DNA from 2 places in the Kitasatospora sp. NPDC038210 genome. Region 1 is predicted to be linked to the other one. Evidence: riboswitches for the same ligand, from Rfam matches in the RefSeq annotation. Region 1 holds a riboswitch; the other holds the start of a gene.
What was found. Region 1 has a riboswitch for cyclic di-AMP ahead of ACZ7KX_RS32065 (transglycosylase family protein). Riboswitches for the same ligand answer to the same signal wherever they lie in the genome.
Positions count from the first base shown of each region.

Region 2: linked by a shared signal. The riboswitch ahead of ACZ7KX_RS06370 (transglycosylase family protein) and the one ahead of ACZ7KX_RS32065 (transglycosylase family protein) in region 1 are both predicted to bind cyclic di-AMP.

Region 1 covers NZ_JBVJYK010000020.1:113,920-121,234, reverse strand. Annotated here, with positions in the region: gene ACZ7KX_RS32085 (Ppx/GppA phosphatase family protein) at 1-807, opposite strand, end outside; partial or broken gene ACZ7KX_RS32080 (DUF501 domain-containing protein) at 996-1,535, opposite strand; gene ACZ7KX_RS32075 (FtsB family cell division protein) at 1,507-1,989, opposite strand; gene eno (phosphopyruvate hydratase) at 2,129-3,415, opposite strand; gene ACZ7KX_RS32065 (transglycosylase family protein) at 3,675-4,478, opposite strand; cyclic di-AMP (ydaO/yuaA leader) riboswitch at 4,484-4,651, opposite strand; gene ACZ7KX_RS32060 (cytochrome P450 family protein) at 4,895-6,331, opposite strand; gene ACZ7KX_RS32055 (SDR family NAD(P)-dependent oxidoreductase) at 6,597-7,022, shown strand; gene ACZ7KX_RS32050 (nucleoside triphosphate pyrophosphohydrolase) at 7,027-7,315, opposite strand, start outside.
Region 2 covers NZ_JBVJYK010000002.1:651,699-659,013, reverse strand. Annotated here, with positions in the region: gene ACZ7KX_RS06380 (DUF397 domain-containing protein) at 318-581, opposite strand; gene ACZ7KX_RS06375 (sirohydrochlorin chelatase family protein) at 1,141-2,100, shown strand; cyclic di-AMP (ydaO/yuaA leader) riboswitch at 2,569-2,730, shown strand; gene ACZ7KX_RS06370 (transglycosylase family protein) at 2,738-3,976, shown strand; gene ACZ7KX_RS06365 (hypothetical protein) at 4,276-4,479, shown strand; gene ACZ7KX_RS06360 (LacI family DNA-binding transcriptional regulator) at 4,592-5,611, opposite strand; gene ACZ7KX_RS06355 (glycoside hydrolase family 13 protein) at 5,637-7,315, opposite strand, start outside.

The DNA.
Region 1 (7,315 bases):
CGGGTGCATCGAGGGGATGGCCGCGCGCTCGGCGTGGGTCGCGGCCAGCAGCTCGCGGGCGATCTCGGCGACCCGCTCCCGGCCGATCCGCGAGTGGTGGATCGCGGCGGAGTCGTAGTCCGGCAGGCCCTGGGCGATCGCGGACACCGTGGTGACCGTCCCGGCCAGGCCCACCAGGGTGGCCGCGCCGGTCAGCGGGACGACCTCCTCGGCCTTGTCCAGCTCGGCCCGCACGTGCGCCCGGGCCTCGGCGACCTGCTCCGCGGAGGGCAGCTCGGCGCCGCCGAAGTGCCGCTCGGTGAGCCGCACGCAGCCGATGTCCACCGAGCGCGCCGCCTGCACGTCCTCCGCGCCGAGCACGAACTCGGTCGAGCCGCCACCGAGGTCGAACACCAGGTAGGGGGCGGGGAACTGACCTCCGGTCAGCTCCTTGGTGGCGCCCAGGAAGGACAGTCGCGCCTCCTCCTCGCCGCTCACCACCTCGGGCTCGACGCCCAGGACGTCGCGCACGCCCTTGACGTACTCGTCGCTGTTCTCGGCGTCCCGGGAGGCGCTGGTGGCGACGAAGCGCACCCGCTCCGGGCCGACCCCGAAGCCGGAGATGATCTCCTGGTACTCCCGGCAGGCCGCGAAGGTGCGGGCCAGCGCGTCCGGGTGCAGCCGGCCGGTCTGGTCCACGCCCTGGCCCAGCCGGTTGACGATCATCCGGCGGTCGAGGTCGGTGATCTCCCCGGTCTCCGGGTCCAGGTCGGCGACCAGCAGCCGGATCGAGTTGGTGCCGCAGTCGATCGCGGCGACTCGGGTCATGGTCACTGCGACTCCTGCTGCCCGCCGGCGGCCCCGGCCGACCCGCCCGGGGCCGCCGCGTCCTGCGCCGCGTCCTCGGCCGGCTCCTGCGCGGCACGCTTCTTGGCGGCGCGCTCGGCGGTCTTCTGCTGCTTGGCGGCGATCACGGCGTCGTGGTCCTGACCCTTGGCGCGGTTGCGGGCGACCCGCTCACCGGCCGCCTGGACCTCGGCCGGGGAGACGCACGGGCCCTTCGCCCACCAGTCCTCCAGCATGCCGATCGCCTCGTCGCCGAGCGGGTTGACGCCCTCGCCGGCCGCCAGCGAGTGGCCGACCAGCACGTGCAGGCACTTCACCCGGTCCGGCATGCCGCCGGCGCTCGGGAAGCCCTCCAGCACCTCGATGGCGTCGCGCCGGGCGATGTAGTCCTCGTGCGCCGCCTGGTAGGCGGCGGCCAGCTCCGGGTCCTCGGCGAGCCGGGCCGTCTGGTCCTTCATGACGCCTTCCGCCTCCAGGGTGCCGATCAGCGAGGCGGCCTTGGGGCAGGTCAGGTAGTAGAGCGTCGGGAACGGCGTGCCGTCGGGCAGGCGGGGAGCCGTCTCCACGACGTCCGGGTTGCCGCACGGGCAACGGTGGGCCACGCCGCGCAGGCCGCGCGGCACCCGGCCGAGCTGGGCGGCGATGGCCGCGACGTCGGCGTCGGAGACGGCGGGGTGGTTCTCAGTGGTCATGGGGGGAGGTGTCTCCAACGGGGGACGGTGGGAGCGAAAGGGGGGTGCCGGGGGCCGGCGCGGCGGTGTCGGCGGCGTCGACCGAGTCCCAGATGCTGGTGTACCAGGGCTTGGCGGCCGTCGCCTGACCGGCGGCCACCCCGGTGGCGGGGGCGCCGGCGGCGGACGAGGAGGGCTTGGCGGAGGCCTGGCCGGCCGGATCCACCGCGATGTACGGGGTCTCCCCCGGCACCGCGTAGTGCAGCCGGGCGCGCGCCTGCGCCTTGACGTACTCCGGGTCCTGCCAGCGGGCCCGGTCCCGGCGCAGCTGCTCGACCTGCTGGCGCACGTGGTCGGCCTTCGCCCGCTGGGCGGAGATCTCGGCGCGCTGGGAGATGAACTGCCGCGTCGGGTAGGCGAGGATCGCCACCAGCGAGCACAGCACCAGGACGAGGACGGTCGCCCGGCTCGTGAACCGAGGCCGGGCCGCCAAGCCCGGGATCCTCCAGCCTGCCATCTCCCGTATCCCCTCCTGGTCGCGACGGTGCCCCGCCGTCCACCCTACGGGGTGGACGGCGGGGCACCGGTCAGGCTTGCGCTACCGGGAGCGCTCGGCCCTCGACCTCGCGGTCTCAGCCCTCGTGCTTGAAGCGCGGGAAGGCGCCGCGGCCGGCGTACTCGGCGGCGTCGTCGAGGATCTCCTCGATGCGCAGCAGCTGGTTGTACTTGGCGACGCGCTCGGAGCGGGCCGGGGCACCGGTCTTGATCTGGCCGCAGTTGGTGGCGACGGCCAGGTCGGCGATGGTGACGTCCTCGGTCTCGCCGGAGCGGTGCGACATCATGCAGCGGTAGCCGTTGCGCTGGGCCAGCTCGACGGCGTCCAGGGTCTCGGTCAGCGAGCCGATCTGGTTCACCTTCACCAGCAGCGCGTTGGCGGTGCCGGTCTCGATGCCCTTGGCCAGGCGGGCCGGGTTGGTGACGAACAGGTCGTCGCCGACCAGCTGGACCTTGTCGCCCAGCTTGACGGTCATGGCCTTCCAGCCGTCCCAGTCCGACTCGTCCAGCGGGTCCTCGATGGAGACCAGCGGGTAGGCGGCGACCAGCTCGGCGTAGTACTCGATGAGCTCGGCGGCCGAGAGGGCCTTGCCCTCGAACTGGTAGGCGCCGTCCTGGTAGAACTCGGAGGCGGCGACGTCCAGGGCCAGCGCGACGTCACGGCCGGGCACGTAGCCGGCCTTCTGGATGGCCTCGGTGATCAGGTCCAGGGCCTCGCGGTTGCTGTCCAGGTTCGGCGCGAAGCCGCCCTCGTCGCCCAGGCCGGTGGACAGCCCGCGCTCCTTCAGCACGCCCTTGAGGGTGTGGTAGACCTCGACGCCCCAGCGGACGGCCTCGGAGAAGGACTCCGCGCCGATCGGGGCGATCATGAACTCCTGGATGTCGACGTTGGAGTCCGCGTGCGAGCCGCCGTTGAGGATGTTCATCATCGGGACCGGCAGGACGTGCGCGTTCGGGCCGCCCAGGTAGCGGAACAGCGGCAGGTCGCTGGCCTCGGAGGCGGCGTGCGCGACGGCCAGCGAGACGCCCAGGATGGCGTTGGCCCCGAGCGAGGACTTGTCCGGGGTGGCGTCCAGGTCCAGCATGGCCTGGTCGATCAGGCGCTGCTCGGTGGCGTCGTAGCCGACCAGCTCCGGGCCGATCTGCTCGATGACGGCGAGGACGGCCTTCTCCACGCCCTTGCCGAAGTAGCGGTTCTTGTCGCCGTCGCGCAGCTCCAGGGCCTCGAAGGCACCGGTGGAGGCACCCGACGGGACAGCGGCACGACCCGTGCTGCCGTCGTCGAGGCCGACCTCGACCTCGACCGTGGGGTTGCCGCGGGAGTCGAGGATCTCACGGGCTACGACGACATCGATGGACGGCACGAGGCATCTCCTTGCGGAAGCAGGGTCCCGCTGACGGTGGCGCTGTCGGCGGGACGATTGCGGAGTCGTTACGGACCAGAGCCTAACCGCCCGGGCTCTCCAGGCCACGTCGGCCTCGGTCCCGTCTCAGCGTGTGGCCCCGCTACCCACCGGTAGTTCACCTGCTTGTCCCACCGGAGCGGGCGAATGCGGACGAAGGGGGCCGGCCGGACCGACCCCCTGTCACGCGTGTCGCCGGTGCCGCCAGGGACACGCCGGCTCAGCCGAGGTGCAGCACCTGGCCGGGCAGGATCAGGTCCGGGTCGCCGCCGACGGTGGAGCGGTTCTGCTCGTACAGCGCGTGCCAGCCGCCGGACACGCCCTGGGTGGCGGCGATGCTCGACAGCGTGTCACCGGCGTGGACGGTGTAGTCGTGGCCGGTCTGCGCGGCCGGGGCCGGCTGCGCGGGGCGCGGGGCCGCGTGCTTGGGGACGTACTGCTGCGCCGACTGGTCGACGGGCTTCTCGGCCTGCGCGGGGGCGGCGTGCTTCGGGGCCTGCTTCTGGACGGGCTTCGCGGCCGGCTTCTCGGCGGGCTTCTGGACCGGCTTCTCGGCCGGCTTCTGGGCCTGCCGCTTGGGCGTCTGCTGCTGCGGAGCCGACTGCGGCTTGGAGTCCGAGGAGGTGTCGACGGACGCCGGGGCACCGCCCTTGGTCAGGCCGGCCTTGACGGAGCAGACCGGCCAGGCGCCGGGACCCTGCGAGGCGAGCACCTTCTCGGCGATCGAGATCTGCTGCGCCTTGCTGGCCTGGTTGGCCTGCGCCGCGTACGAGGTGCCGCCGTACGCCTTCCAGGTGCTGGAGGTGAACTGCAGGCCGCCGTAGTAGCCGTTGCCGGTGTTGATGCTCCAGTTGCCGCCGCTCTCGCACTGGGCGACGGCGTCCCAGGTGGAGACCGGGGCGGCGGAGGCACCGGTGGCGGTGAGGAGCGGCATCGCGAGTCCGACGCCGGCCACACCGGCGACGGCGATGGCCTTCTCGGCCTGGGTGCGACGACGGTGACGGCCAGTTCCAACGAACAGCATGAAGAGGTCCCTCTCCGCACGCCTGCGAGGTGAGCTGTCGGGTTCGGACCGGGAGGTGGCCCGGCCGCCGTGCGCGGAAACGATTCCGCTCGGGCGGCTTCACCCCAAGCCGTGGGGAACGGCAACAAACCTGGTTCCCCCGCCCCTGCCCAGGGTTCTGGTCGGTTTCCCGTGACGCGGCGGGCAGGATTCGGCGTTCCGCGCACGAGGTCCGCAGCTGCGAACTCCAGGGAGAGTAGACAGATCTTCAGACCGATCACAAGCTCATATCCCGGATATCACACAGAAATTACGGCGTGTGTCCGATCGCCTACCAACGGCGCCACTATGTCCGCGTTGATGGGTTTTCACACCCCTCCGGAAGCCGGCCGGGCGACGTTCCGTCAGCGCGCCGCCCGGCGTTCCGCCACCTCGCGTCAGTTCGCCGGGGGCGCGGAAGGAGCGTGCGGCGGCGTATGCGGGGAGCGGCTCTCCGGAGTGAATTCGACCGGGAGTTCCCGCAGGCCACGCATGATCAGACCGCCCCGCCAGCGCAGATTCTCCGGGCTTTCCGCGAGCTGCAGATCGGGCAGCCGGGAAAGCAGCGTGGCCAGTGCGGCACGCCCCTCCAAACGGGCCAGCGGGGCGCCGATGCAGTAGTGGATGCCGTGCCCGAACCCCAGGTGCGGATTGTCCGTCCGGGCCAGGTCCAGGGTGTTCTCGTCCGCGAACCGGGCCGGATCGCGGTCCGCGGCGGCCAGCACCACCAGCACCGGATCGCCGACCGGGATGTCCACCCCGCCGATGGTCACCGGACGCGTCGCGAACCGCCAGGTCGCCAGCTCCACCGGCCCGTCGTAGCGGAGGAGTTCCTCGATGCCCGTCTCCAGCAGCGCGCTCTCCCCGCGCGCCACCGACTCCTGCAGCAACCGGCGCTGGTCCGGGTTGCGCAGCAGCGCGTACGTCCCGTTGCCGATCAGGTTCACGGTCGTCTCGAAACCCGCGAAGAGGAGGATGAAGGCCATCGCCGCGGCCTCGTTCTCGGTCAGGTGCTCGCCGTGGTCGCTCGCGCGGATCAGGCCCGAGATCAAGTCGTCCCCGAGGTCCGCCCGCTTGCGGTGGATCAGCTCCAGCAGGTACGCCCGCATCCGCTTCACCGCCCGCCCCACGCCGCCCCGTTGGCCGCCGCCGTGCCGGATCATCATCCCGGCCCAGTCGCGGAAATCGTCCTGGTCCTCGGCCGGCACGCCCAGCATGTCGCAGATCGCGTAGATGGGGAGCGGGAAGGCGAACTCGTGGATCAGGTCCGCCGAGCCGCGCTGCGCGAAGCCGTCGATCAGCCGGTCGGTGAGCTGCTGCACCCGCGGCTCGAACTCGGCCACCCGGCGCGGGGTGAACGCCTTCGACACCAGGCGGCGCAGCCGGGTGTGGTCCGGCGGGTCGATGTTCAGCAGGTGCGTCATCAGGTCCGCCTGCCGCTCCCCCGGAATGCCCACCCGGCCGGTGCGGTGCGCCTGCTCGCTGTGGTGCGCCGGGTTCTTCGAAAGCCGGGCGTCCGCGAGCGCCTGCCGGGCGTCCGCGTACCTGGTCACCAGCCAGGCCTCGACGCCGCTCGGCAGCTTGGTGCGGTGCACCGGGGCGTGCTCGCGCAGCCAGGCGTAGGCGGGGTACGGATCGGCGGCGAACTCCCAGGTGAACAGCTGCGGAGCGGCGACGTCGGACTGCGGAACTTCGGCCCCGGGCTGCGGAGCGGCGACGTCCGACTGCGGGGCGGCGGCGTCCGACGGGGTGGCTGCGGGCCGGGCGGGATCTGCGGGCGCGGTTGCGTCGGACGCGGTGGCTGCGGGCCGGGCGGGGTCGGGCTGAGCTGGCATGGGTCGACCGTATCCGCTGGGTGCGCTCCCCCTCCGCCGACGGCTCGCGACCCCCGTGACAACGGCGTACGACGGGCGCGCCAACACTCCGTGGACGACCCGTGGACGGTCCGTGGACAGCTCTTGGACAGCTCTTGGCCGGACGGCGGGCGTGAGCCTGGTCACCTGAGGGGTAATCCCTGTTGCGGAGGGTCAGGTCGTGCCTACGATCCTCCGCAGTACGCGTGGGCGCCGGTGCGGTGTCGCCCACAGGGAGGAGCAGACCATGCGGGTCAGCGGGTCAGTCGTCGTCATCGCGGTACTCGACGGCGGGTCGGGCGCCGACCTCGCCCGCCGGTTCTCCGCGGCCGGCGCCGCCGGAATGCTGATCGCCGACCAGCACGTCGGCATCGCCGAGGACCTCGCCGCCGAACTCGACCGGCCGGGCTGCCCCGTCGTCGGCGTCTCCGGCGACATCCGTCGCCCCAGCGACGTCGCCGCCCTCGTCGACACCGCGGAGAAGCACCTCGGGCCGATCGACCTGTTCGCAGTCGCCGGCCCGGACGGCGAGCGGATCGTCTCCCTCGCCGACCTGCCCGACCACCTCGACCTGGAACGCCTCGCCGAACTCGTCGTCCTCGTCGGCGAAGCCATCGGCGAACTCGTCCCGCCGCAGCGGCGCCCGGTGGAGAGCACCGCCACGGCGGCCTGAGCGCCTACTCCCCGTCCGGCTCCACGCCGGGCTGCCCGACCGGCTTGAGGCCCTCGGCCGCGCGCACCGCGTCCCGGTAACCGCGCGCGGCCGAGCGCAGCGCCGCGTCCACGTCCACCCCGGCGTCGTGCGCCCGCTGCGCCACCGCGAGCAGCAGCCGGCCCGCCGACTCCTCGGTCAGCTCGGCCGGCAGCTCGTACGGCTCGTCCGGCACCCCCGCGAAGCCCGACCGGCGCACCCGCGACACCAGCTTCGCCGCGTACGCCAGCGCGGGCAGCCCGGCCGGCACGCCG
Region 2 (7,315 bases), on a different contig from region 1:
CGGCGATCGGTCGGAGGACCCGCTCGGCGATCGGCCGGAGGACCGGCCCGGCGGTGGTCGGTCGAGTGGTCGACCCGGAACGCCTTCCCGCACCAGGCCCTGCAGCGAGCCGGACGGCGGACGGAGCGGCCGGTCGAGGGAAGCCCCGGGAGGACCACGCCCCGGGCCCCTGCGCCAGGCCCCGTCATCACTTCGCCCCGGCGGCGACCGGTACGGTCGGAGAAGGCGGAGAAGTCGGAGGAGACGACCGAAAAGACAAAGGCCGTCGCGGTGTCGGCACCCACGACGGCCCCCCGATGGTGAAGCACGGCGGCCGGTCAGACCGCCAGGTGGTCGAACTCCCCGTCCTTGGCCCCCAGCAGCAGGGCGGCGATCTCGGCCCGGGTGTAGATGAGGGCCGGACCGTCCGGGAAGCGCGAGTTGCGCATCGCGACGTCGCCGCCCGGCAGGGCCGCGAACTCGACGCAGTTGCCCTGGGAGTTGCTGTGCCGGCTCTTCTGCCAGACCACCCCCGTGAGATCGGCCGCGGCCATCCCGTTGTAGGTGTCGTGCGAGTCGTGTGTGTTCTGCGAGTCGTGCATAGAAGTCTCCCGAAGAGCTCCGGAGTTGTCGTCCAGCGCGGCGCCCCCGGCACCGCCGAACGAACGGACCGGCCCCGTACCGGCCCGGCACAACGCCTCACTTGACGCGATGATAGCTGCAGTGCACGTGCATCAGCACGGGACATTGCAGGTGCACGAGGCCTTTCACCCGCAGCCCCGAACTCTTCACGGGGCCTTCTCCTGACGGTACGTAAACGGACATAGCCGACTGAATCACCGGGGTCGCGATAACCGGCCGTGAGCGGCCCCCCGCTTAATGTTGATCTTCGAATGCCGGGAGTCGCACCGCCGTGACCCTCCGTCAGGCGACCTCCGGGCTGTGAGACATCTCACGCGCCGCGACTGCAACGCCGCACCCCGTCCGGCACGTCCAGGCAATGAGCCGCGCCCGCACGGGGATTGGGTGTGGAATGTCCGGATTGTAGGCAAACCACCCGAACCCGATGCGGCGGACACACCGGGTTCGCACAGCGGCCGCGCGAAACCCGTACGGCAGCCGACTGCAGGCCGGACGGGCAGATGTCCTACGATCTCCGGCATGAGCACCGCAGCCATTCCGGGCGCGCCACTGCCCGTCCGCACTCCAGGCTCCCGTGCGCGGGGGCGCCACCGTCGTCCCGAGCGCCCCGAGATTCCGACCGGCGCGCCGGCCCTGGTGCTCGCCGTGCCCACGGCCGCCGGGCCCGAGTCCCGCTCGGTCGTCGAGGAGCTGCTCTCCATCGTCCGCAGCGAGCAGAACGGCGTCCAGGCCGCGGTCGGCTACCTCCCCGGCGGCTCCGCCGAGGGTGAGGGCGGCGAGGACCGCACCGTCGCCGAGCTCCTGGCCACGGCCGCCGAGGCCGGCCTGCCGATGCCCGTCCTGGTGCCACTGGTGCCCGGTCCGCACGGCTTCCTGCCCGAACTCCACGCGCTCGCCGCCGAGTACGGCGCGCCCGTCACCGACGCGCTCGGCCCGCACCCGCTGCTCGCCGAGGCCGTCCACGTACGACTCTCCGAGGCCGGGCTGGCCCGCGCCGACCGCGCCCGGCTCTTCGCCATCGCGACCGCCGCGGACGGCGTGGTCCTGACCACCGTCGGCGGCGAGGACGCCGCCGCCGCGGCCGGCATCACCGGCGTTCTGCTGGCCGCCCGCCTGGCCGTGCCGGTCGTGGCCGCCGCGCTCGACGTGCCCGGCTCGGTGGCCGCGGCCGTCGACCACCTCAAGGAGACCGGCTCCCAGCGCCCGGCGCTGGCCCCGCTGGTGATCGGGCCGGAGGCCGACTCCGAGCTGCTCGCCGCGGCCGCCGAGGAGACCGGCTGCCCGTCGGCGGCGCCGCTGGGCGCGTACCCGACCGTCGGCCAGCTGATCGCCTCGACCTACCTGGCCGCGCTGCCCGCACCGTCCGCGGAGGACCTGGCGCGGGCCGAGGCGGAGGCGGCGGCCGCCGCCGAGGCCGAGGGGGTCGTGGAGGGCGCCCGTGGCGCCCACGCGGCCGCCGAGGAGCCTGCCGGACAGTAGCGGACACCGCGCGCCCGTCGGCGCGCACACGGGGCCCGGAACGGCTTGCGTTCCGGGCCCTTCGCTTTGCCCGCTTTCCCGCTCTTGCGGCGTACGGGAGTTACCGGAGTTAAGCGAACAATGAATGGAATGTCCGTTCTGCCGCTGTTTGCCGGGGAATGGCGAGCGCACTCCGGGGCGCTCGAATCACGTCCGCTCCGCCGGTTGGACCGGTGCGCCGTTTCGCGCTTCGACACACCGTCATGCCATTCCTGAGGCAAAGACAGTTGTGGGCATCCGCAATCGCATTGCCGAAAAACGATCATTTACGATCATGATTAGCCGCCAATTTGGCACTTCCTGCTAATCCGTGATGCGCGTCACAGCTATTTGCAGTTTGAACTTAAGTCTGCTTAACGTGCTCCCCGTTCGTGACCACACGGACCCAGTTCATCCGCGACGCCGAGTCCTGCCGTCGGATGTCCTGGCAGCGCGAAAACGCACCACGGCAGGAGCGGGGGACCCACAGGTAAGTCGCCCCGGACCGCTCCCAGGAACGGTTCAGGGCTAGGGGTGAAGCCGCGCTCACGCGCGGCCGGGCAACTCCGGCCCGAATCCGACAGCTCACCTCGCAGGCGTGGGAGAGGACCGCGTCTTCATGCTGCCCACCAACGGCACCCGTCTGTCCAGCCGCACCCGCCGCGTGATCGCCGCCATCGGCGTCGCGGGCGTCGGCCTCACCGTCCCGTGCCTCGTCTCCGGCACCGCCTCCGCCGCCTCCGTCGCGACCTGGGACAAGGTCGCCCAGTGCGAGAGCAGCGGCAACTGGAGCATCAACACCGGCAACGGCTTCTACGGCGGCCTGCAGTTCACCCAGAGCACCTGGTCCGCCTTCGGCGGCACCGCCTACGCCTCGCGCGCCGACCTGGCCACCAAGGACCAGCAGATCGCCGTCGCGGAGAAGGTCCTCGCCTCGCAGGGCCCCGGTGCCTGGCCCGTCTGCTCGGTCAAGGCCGGCCTGACCAAGGGCGGCACGCCCGCCGCCGTCGACACCTCGGCCGCTGCCGCTCCGGCCGCCCCGGCTGCCAAGCCCGCCCAGACCCCGGCCCCGGCGGCCAAGCCCGCCAAGCCGGCCGCGCCCGCCCAGGACGCCGCCGACTCTGCCGCCGGCACCTGGGCCCAGAGGCACCAGCAGGCCGCCCAGAGCGACGACTACACCGTGGTCGAGGGCGACTGGCTGTCCTCGATCGCGGACAAGCACAACGTCCAGGGCGGCTGGGAGCGGCTGTACGAGCTCAACCGCAGCACCCTGACCGACGGCCCGAACACCATCTACCCGGGCCAGCACCTGACCTTCGGTGACCACGGCCAGACCCAGCAGTCCGCCTCCTCGGACAAGTCCGGCTCGGACTTCACCTGGTTCAACCGCTCGCAGAAGTCCGGTCAGTCCGCGAACGGCGGTTCCGTGAACGCCAAGCCGGTCGCCCAGACCCAGACCCCGGCCGCCCAGGCCCCGGCGCAGGCCCCGGCCGCCAGCGGCAGCATGGCCGCCGCGGTCGCCTTCGCCGAGTCCAAGGTCGGCCAGGCGTACGTCTACGGCGGCACCGGCAACGGCGGCTGGGACTGCTCCGGCCTGACCCAGGCCGCCCTGCGCGCCGCCGGCATCTCCGTCCCGCGCGTCGCCGCCGACCAGGCCGCCGCCAGCACCCACGTCTCGCTGGACAGCCTGCAGCCGGGCGACCTGCTGTTCTGGTCCAACAACGGCAAGGACTCGGGCGTCTACCACGTCGCGATCTACGTCGGTGGCGGCAAGTACGTCGAGGCCGCCAACCCGAGCGCGGGTGTGCGCGAGCAGACCGTCGCCAACTGGGCCCCGGACTTCGCCGGCCGGGTCTGAGCACGGCGAGACGGCTGACGGCAGGCAGCAGGCAGCAGGCAGCAGGCAGCCGACTGCTCGTCGCTGACGGACTTCAGACGACCGCTGACGGATGACAGCTGACAGCTGACAGCTGACAGATTTCAATATCTGTCATCCGTCGTCCGCAGATCGCGGGTCGTCGGCCGCCACCGAACACTGATCACCCGCCACCCCCGGGGAAGAGTCTGGTCGCTCCTCCCCGGGGGTCGCGGCGTATCCCCGTGGTGGAACCGGACCCGAACGGGCATGCTGCTGCTCTGCACCCGAGGAGGAGTCACATGGCCCAGGTCACCGTCACGCTCGACGCGAACCTCGCGATCGACGCGATGATGCTCTCCGGTACCAAGAACCCGCAGGACGCCGTCGAACTGGTCCTGCGCGACTACCTGGCCCGCGGCCGCCGCACCGAGGCCCGCACCGGCGACCCGGCCGACGGCAACCGCCTCGCCCAGGACCGCACCACCGACACCGAGCACGGCTGAGGGCAGTCGAGATCTGCCGAGCGCTGCCGAGCAGGGCCGCACACAGGCACGCCGAAGGGCCCCGGAGAGCAACTGCCCTCCGGGGCCCTTCCCTCGGCCCTGCGGCCGGCGCTCAGCGCGCGCAGGCCCCGGTGGACCCGCGCATCACCAGCTCCGGCTGGAACATGAACTCGCCGCGCTGGACGGCGTTCCCGCCGACCTCCTCCAGCAGCGCGTCCACCGCCGCCGTGGCCATCGCCTCGACCGGCTGGCGGATCGTGGTCAACGGCGGTTCGGTGAAGGCGATCAGCGGCGAGTCGTCGAACCCGACCACCGACACGTCCTGCGGCACCGACAGGCCGCGCTGCCGCACCGCCCTGATCGCCCCGAGCGCCATCATGTCGCTCCCGCAGACGATCGCCGTGCAGCCCTTGTCGAGCAGCGCGCCGGCCGCCGCGTGTCCGCCCTCCACGCTGAACAGCGTGTGGTGGACGAGGTTCTCGGCCTCCTCCTGGGTACGCCCGAGCACCTCCCGCATCGCCGCCGTGAAGCCTTCTATCTTGCGCAGCACGGGCACGTACCGGCGCTGCCCGACGGCCAGCCCGATCCGCTCGTGGCCGAGTTCGGCCAGGTGCTGGACGGCCATCCACATCGCGGCCCGGTCGTCCGGCGAGATGAACGGCGCGTCGATCTTCTCGCTGAAGCCGTTGATCAGCACGAACGGCACCCCGCGCCCGGCCAGTCGCGCGTAGCGGTCGTGGTCGGCCGTGGTGTCGGCGTGCAGTCCGGAGACGAAGACGATGCCCGCCACGCCCCGGTCGACCAGCATCTCCACCAGTTCGTCCTCGGTGGATCCGCCCGGTGTCTGGGTGCACAGCACCGGCGTGAAGCCGTGCCGGCTGAGCACCTGCTCGATCACCTGCGCCAGTGCCGGGAAGATCGGGTTGCTCAACTCCGGTGTGATCAGCCCGATCAGCCCGGCGCTGCGCTGGCGCAGCCGGGTCGGACGCTCGTAGCCGAGCACGTCGAGCGCGGCCAACACCGTCTGCCGGGTGGCGGCGGAGACGTTCGCCTTGCCGTTGAGCACGCGGGAGACGGTGGCTTCGCTGACCCCCGCCTGTGCCGCGATGTCTGAGAGTCGCGCCGTAGTCACGGTCCCAGAGCCTATTGCAACCACGTCAGACCGCCCACCAGCCGGTGCTGTCCGGAGCGAGCACCGTCTCGCCGCCGTCCACCACGAGGTCGGCCGAGGCGAGCAGCAGGGTGCCCGGGGCCGCGATCCGCACCGGCTCGCCGGTGGTGTTCACGGTGCACACGAAGGACCCGCGGCGGAAGGCGAGGGTGCCCTCCGGGCCGTCCAGCCACTCGACCTCCGTGCCGGCGCCGAGGTCGGCCGTCGCCCGGCGGAGGGCCAGCGCGCTGCGGTAGAGCTCCAGGGTGGAGGACGGGTCGCCGGTCTGCGCCTCGACGCTCAACTCCGCCCAGGCGGCGGGCTGCGGCAGCCAGGACGGCCCGCCGGCCACCGGGCCGAAGCCGTACGGGGCCTCGGTGCCGGACCACGGGATCGGGACGCGGCAGCCGTCGCGGTAGCCGTCCTGTCCGGCCTGGCGGAAGAACGACGGGTCCTGGCGCACCTCGTCGGGCAGGTCGGTGACGTCGGGCAGGCCGAGCTCCTCGCCCTGGTAGACGTACGCGGAGCCGGGCAGCGCGAGCATCAGCAGGGTGGCGGCGCGGGCGCGGCGCAGGCCGAGCTCGCGGTCGCCGGCGGTGCGGATCTGGGTGCCGAGGCCGGGCTCGTTGCCGAAGCGGGTGGCGTGCCGGGTGACGTCGTGGTTGGACAGCACCCAGGTGGTGGGGGCGTCGACCGGACGCATCGAGTCGAGCGAGAGGTCGATCACCTCGCGCAGCGCGGCGGCCTCCCAATCGGTGCCCAGGTACTGGAAGTTGAAGGCCTGGTGCAGCTCGTCGGGGCGGACGTAGTTGGCGGTGCGCTGGACGGTCGGGGTCCAGGCCTCGGCGACGCCGATCCGCTGGCCCGGGTACTCGTCGAGGATCTTGCGCCAGCTGCGGTAGATCTCGTGCACGCCGTCCTGGTCGAAGAACGGCATGACGTCGTTGCCGAGCAGCTTGAGCTGGTCGGAGCCGCCGAGGTCGGGCAGGCCGGGGGCCTTGACCAGGCCGTGGGCGACGTCGATGCGGAAGCCGTCCACGCCCATGTCGAGCCAGAACCGCAGGATCGAGCGGAACTCGTCGGCGACGGCGCGGTTCTCCCAGTTGAAGTCGGGCTGCTCGGGGGCGAACAGGTGCAGGTACCAGTCGCCGGGGGTGCCGTCCGGGTTCTCGGTGCGGGTCCAGGCCGGGCCGCCGAAGATGGACTCCCAGTCGTTGGGCGGCAGTTCGCCCTTCTCGCCCTTGCCGGGACGGAAGTGGTAGCGGTCGCGGAGCGGGGAGTCGGGGCCCTCGCGCAGGGCGCGCTGGAACCACTCGTGCTGGTCCGAGGAGTGGTTGGGGACCAGGTCGACGATGATCCGCAGCCCCAGTCCGTGGGCGTCGCGGATCAGGGCGTCGGCGTCCAGCAGGGTGCCGAACATCGGGTCCACCGCGCGGTAGTCGGCGACGTCGTAGCCGGCGTCCGCCTGCGGCGAGGCGTAGAACGGCGACAGCCAGACGGCGTCCACGCCGAGGTCGCGCAGGTACGGCAGGCGGCTGCGGATGCCGGGCAGGTCGCCCATGCCGTCGCCGTTGGAGTCGGCGAAGCTGCGCGGGTACACCTGGTAGATGACCGCGTCCCGCCACCAGTCTCTGTGCACGCCGCCCGCCGCAGGAGCCGGGGTGGCCGCCTCGTGAGCGGTGTCGG